2 regions of the Thermanaerothrix sp. genome follow, and region 2 is predicted to be linked to the other one. Evidence: a T-box and tRNA genes for the amino acid it is inferred to sense, from the RefSeq annotation. Region 2 holds a T-box; the other holds one or more tRNA genes.
What was found. The T-box of region 2 lies ahead of pheS (phenylalanine--tRNA ligase subunit alpha). A T-box ahead of a tRNA ligase gene usually reads a tRNA of that ligase, here a tRNA-Phe.
Positions count from the first base shown of each region.

Region 1: it encodes a tRNA-Phe, which carries the amino acid that the T-box ahead of pheS (phenylalanine--tRNA ligase subunit alpha) is inferred to sense. The anticodon was not compared.

Region 1 is NZ_JBWGPQ010000037.1:8,212-10,677, forward strand. Features, by position in the region: gene AC01YT_RS11420 (methyl-accepting chemotaxis protein) at 1-703, opposite strand, end outside; tRNA gene AC01YT_RS11425 (tRNA-Phe) at 983-1,055, shown strand; gene AC01YT_RS11430 (DUF3887 domain-containing protein) at 1,137-1,583, shown strand; gene yabN (bifunctional methyltransferase/pyrophosphohydrolase YabN) at 1,587-2,466, opposite strand, start outside.
Region 2 is NZ_JBWGPQ010000004.1:37,771-40,236, forward strand. Features, by position in the region: gene holB (DNA polymerase III subunit delta') at 1-434, opposite strand, end outside; T-box leader at 541-823, shown strand; gene pheS (phenylalanine--tRNA ligase subunit alpha) at 859-1,899, shown strand; gene pheT (phenylalanine--tRNA ligase subunit beta) at 1,930-2,466, shown strand, end outside.

The DNA of each region.
Region 1 (2,466 bases), on a different contig from region 2:
GACGGTTAAGATCACCCTGAGATAAGTTGGAGAGCGCCCCGACCATGACCTGAATCGGCTGATTCAGGTTGCGCGTGATCAGAACGGCCAACGCAATCGAAAGCCCTACCGCCAGGATTGCTACGACCATTAACGTCCAGCGCACCCGTTCAAAAGTACGTTCGCTTTGGGCATGGGCCTCCTCGGCAGCACGCTGTACTATCGTCAACAATCCTTCCATCGCCGCATCGGCAGTCTGGCGCGCCATGGCTAAGTCACCCACCGTGGCCCGTGCCATCGCTGCGCTGCGGTTCCCGGCGTGAATTTGCTGCAGGGTATCATCCAGTTTACTGATGTAATCCTGCCAAGCCGTTTCAAATGTTGCCAGTGCCGCCTCTGCCCCCGGCAGATTAAGCGCGCGCAAATCTCGAATGACTGCCGTAATTCCAGCAATGTTTTGGTTAATTTGTGATTCAAGTTTGAGAGTATCATCTGGGAGCAGAAAGATATTGAACAAATTGCCGCGAATCTGATACAGCATCGTGCGGGCTCGCCCGACTTCTATAGCCGGGGTTAGATTTTGAGAATAGAGCATTACTGATTGGGCATGTGCATCTGCGATCCCAAGGTAAGAGTTCACAGCCAGAACGAGGGTCAGGAGGACAACCACCCCAAACGCCAGGCTCAACTTGACCAAAAGACGCAAACGGTTAAGCGGATTCATTGGCTCTCCTCGTAAATCGGGTTAAGATTTTGAGAGGGCTTCGCCGGTTGTAGAGGTCACGCTTTCATGCCAAACCCTTTTTTCCATGAGCCAGGTCAGGAAAGCGCACCTACGCCGGTGACTTCTGTATCAATTTACGGAAGACCGAAGCAAAAGCGCATAAAATAAGGATAAAAACATAATAAAAATGGGATGAGTTCCTTATATCACCCCCTTGGCTTAGAAAATAGCGCGCGTTGCTTGACAATCCCCCTGCCTGCCGTTAAAATTTGAGTAGTTGCCGAGATAGCTCAGTTGGTAGAGCACGCGGCTGAAAACTGCGGTGTCGCCAGTTCGATTCTGGCTCTCGGCACACCGATACCTCTCCTACGTGAGAGGTATCTTGCTTTAACCGCATCCCCTGTGGTATGATGCGCGCGGGAGGAATCTACCGATGAAGACATCCCAATGTCCAATTGTCTTTACCCTGATGTTTGTGGTAGGGATTGTCCTGACCGCCTGCGGTGGGGGGGCACGCACACTAGAAGGGGATACTCGAGACGCTGTCTTAGCCTATGCTGAACCCATGGCCGATACCCTGTTGAATGGCCTGTTCGCGGGCGATTACACCGCCTTTGCCACCGACTTTGACGACGCTATGCGCAAAGGGCTAGACGAAAAAGCATTTACCGACTTGCGCCAGACGCTCGAGTCGCGCCTGGGGGCATTTCAATCCCGTGAGGTGAGTTCCGTCCTGGAAAGCGGTGATTATTACATTGTCGTCTACCGCCTGCGCTTTGAAAAAGACGACGCGGTCACCATGCGCCTGGTGCTGACCAAAGCCGAACCACATTTGGTCAGCGGCCTGTGGTTCGAGTCACCGGAATTGCGTAAACGCTAAAGGTCACTCCCCAGGTTCGACGCCTTTCTCATTGTGCTTGGCTTCCTCCCAAAGTGCGTCCATCTCGGCCAGGGTCATTTCGCCGAGCACCCGCCCCATCTCTCGCGCGCGTTGCTCGATATGCGCGAAGCGTTGTCGAAAGCGTTGGTTAGTAGCCCGCAGCGCGCTTTCAGCATCTACTTTGTACCAGCGAGCCAGGTTCACTACGGCAAAAAGCAAATCCCCCAATTCTTTTTCCCGGGCGCGCTCATCGGGGGCAGTAAGCACCTCCTGCAGTTCCTCACGCACTTTTTCCCACACTGGCGCAATCTCAGGCCAGTCAAAGCCCACCCGCGCGGCACGATCTTGTAACTCTTGCGCCTGCGTGAGCGCAGGGAGCGCTAAAGGCACACCAGCCAACAAACTGCGTTCCTCCTGGCCATTTGCCTCACGTTCCGCTTGCTTCAGTCGTTCCCAGTTTCGCAGCACCCCCTCCACGCCCTCCACTTTTAACGTACCAAACACATGGGGATGTCGGCGCACAATCTTATGATGAATGCCGCGCACAACATCCGTAAAATTAAACTCCCCTTCCTCGCTGGCAATCTGAGCGTGCAAAGCCACTTGGAGCAACAGATCCCCTAGTTCTTCTTGCAAAGCCTGGGGATCGTCCGCGTCAATCGCCGCCAGCACTTCATAAGCCTCTTCTAAAAGATGACTACGCAGGGACTGATGAGTCTGTTGGCGATCCCAGGGACAACCGTCCGGTGCGCGCAAATGCGCCACAATTTCCAGGAAGGCTTCCATCGAGGTGGCCTCTCCCAAGGGAGGCACGTATAATGCGCTCATTAGCCCCAAATGCGGACTACGGTCAATCTCGTAAAGGCGAAGGTGCTCGATTTGC
Region 2 (2,466 bases):
GTGAGTAGTAAGACGGCTTGGCCGGGAGGTTCTTCCAGGGTCTTCAACAGGGCATTTTGGGCACTAATCGTGGCGCGCTCCATGTTTAACAAAAGCGCCACGCGGTAGCGGCTTTCGTAAGGCGCTAATTGTAGATCATGCTGCAAGGCACGCACCTGATCCACTTTCAGGGTGCTACCGCTTTCCACTTGCGCCAGGAGTAAATCGGGATGGCTCATTTGGGCGATCTGGCGGCAGGTGCGGCAGGTGCCGCAGGGTTCTCCTGGAGCGATGGGTTGGGGGCAGTTAAGGGCTTGGGCGAAGCGCAGAGCCAGGGTACGCCGTCCTACGCCCTGCGGACCACAGAAAAGATAAGCGTGACGGACGCGCCCCTGTTTTAGATGCCCCTGGAGCAGATTGACTGCCCCGGTGTGACCCCAAATCTCCCAACCCATGGTGCTTAGGATTTTAGCCCAAGCAGGGAATTATGGCAACGCCCTTGACAACCCCCTGCTTTTGCCGATAATAAAGCCAGGTTTGTGCTATACTTCTAAACATAGCACAATGGCGCTGACGGAGGAAAGTAGGTCGGCGGAAGGCGCCAGAGAGGTTGGGGCATAGGCTGTAACCCCAACTCGCCGGAACCCGGTCGAAGTTCCCTCCCGAGCTGCTCAGGGGAAACCTGCCTTACGCCAGCCTAAAACCGCGCAGGTAAGTAGTCTGAGCCGCCTGGCCCCCGTTAGCGGGCACGCCAATCGCTGTGTTATGGATGGCTGTTGGTCGAGTGGGCTGTGGAGACACAGCCAATCAGGGTGGTACCGCGGGCTGAAACCCCGTCCCTGGCCGGGACGGGATTTTTTATTTCGTGGAGGTTGCACGATGGGTGAAGTTCCCGAAATTCAAGAGTTAGAGGTCTTGCAGGCCAAAGCACTGGAAGATTTGCGGAATGTCGCAGACGAAGTCGCTTTGCAGGCTTGGCGGGTTGCCTACTTGGGACGCAATGCGCCGTTGATGCAGGTCTTTTCGCGCTTGGGGCAACTACCCAAAGATGTGCGCCCCCAAGTAGGTCAGCGCGCCAACCAGGTCAAACAAGCCCTGGAAGCCGCGTTCGAAGAGCGTCAAGCGGCTTTGCGCGCTGAAGCCCTGCATCGGGCCTTGGAAAGCGAGCGCCTGGATGTCACCCTGCCCGGGCGCCGTCCCGAATTAGGCGGTTTGCATCCCACTACCCGCACCTTGCGGCGCATTGTGCACATCTTTGCCGAGATGGGTTTTCAGGTCTATCGCAGCCGCGAGGTGGAGACCGATGCCTACAATTTTGAACTCCTGAATATGCCGGCACACCACCCGGCGCGGGATTTATGGGATACGTTTTATACCACGACCCCCGGTGTGTTGTTGCGTACTCATACCTCGCCGGGGCAGATTCACGTCATGCGCGAGCGGGCGCCGGAGCCCATTCGGGTCATCTTGCCGGGTATGTGCTACCGCTATGAGCAAATCAGCGCTCGCTCGGAGATTCAGTTTAACCAGGTGGAAGTTTTAGCAGTCGGGCACAATATCACCTTCAGTGATCTGAAAGGCACACTGAACACCTTTGCCCGCCGCCTCTTTGGCGAACAGGCCCGTACTCGCTTGCGTCCTTCCTACTTTCCCTTCACCGAACCCAGTGCAGAGATGGATGTGGAGTGTTTTGTCTGCGGCGGCAAGGGCTGTACAGTATGCAAAGGTTCCGGCTGGTTGGAGATCTTGGGCTGTGGTATGGTGCATCCAACCGTGCTACGCAATGGCGGTTACGATCCCGAGGAATTCAGCGGCTTTGCGGCTGGCATGGGGGTGGAGCGCATCACCATGCTGCTCCATCGCATTGAAGATATCCGCTACTTCTGGGCAAACGATGTCCGTTTTCTGAGTCAATTCTAGGCCAAGACGCGTTGAACACATGGAGGTAAGATGAAAGTACCGCTTTCATGGTTGAAGGAATTTGTGGATATTGATCTTCCCTTGCCCGAACTGGCCTACCGCTTGACCATGGCGGGGCTGGAAGTAGAGGAAATTCGCCTGGTGGGCCTGCCGATGCCCGAAGGGACCCACGAGTTTAAGATCGAGGGCCTTTCCTGGGATCCCGATAAAATTGTGGTGGCGCAGATTGAAGAGGTTATGCCCCACCCCAATGCGGATCGGTTGGTTCTGTGCCGTCTCTTTGATGGGCGCGAGACCTTGACCGTACTGACCGGTGCGCCCAATTTATTCCCTTACAAAGGACAAGGGCCGCTTCCCGAGCCGCTTAAAGTGGCCTATGCCCGCGAAGGGGCGCGTCTTTACGATGGACACCAGCCGGGATTTGTCCTGACCACGCTCAAGCGCACCAAAATTCGCGGTGTTGAATCTTTCTCCATGGTGTGTTCGGAGAAGGAATTAGGCATTTCGGAAGAACACGAGGGAATCATCATTCTGGATGACGATGCCCCGGTCGGTGTGCCGCTGGTG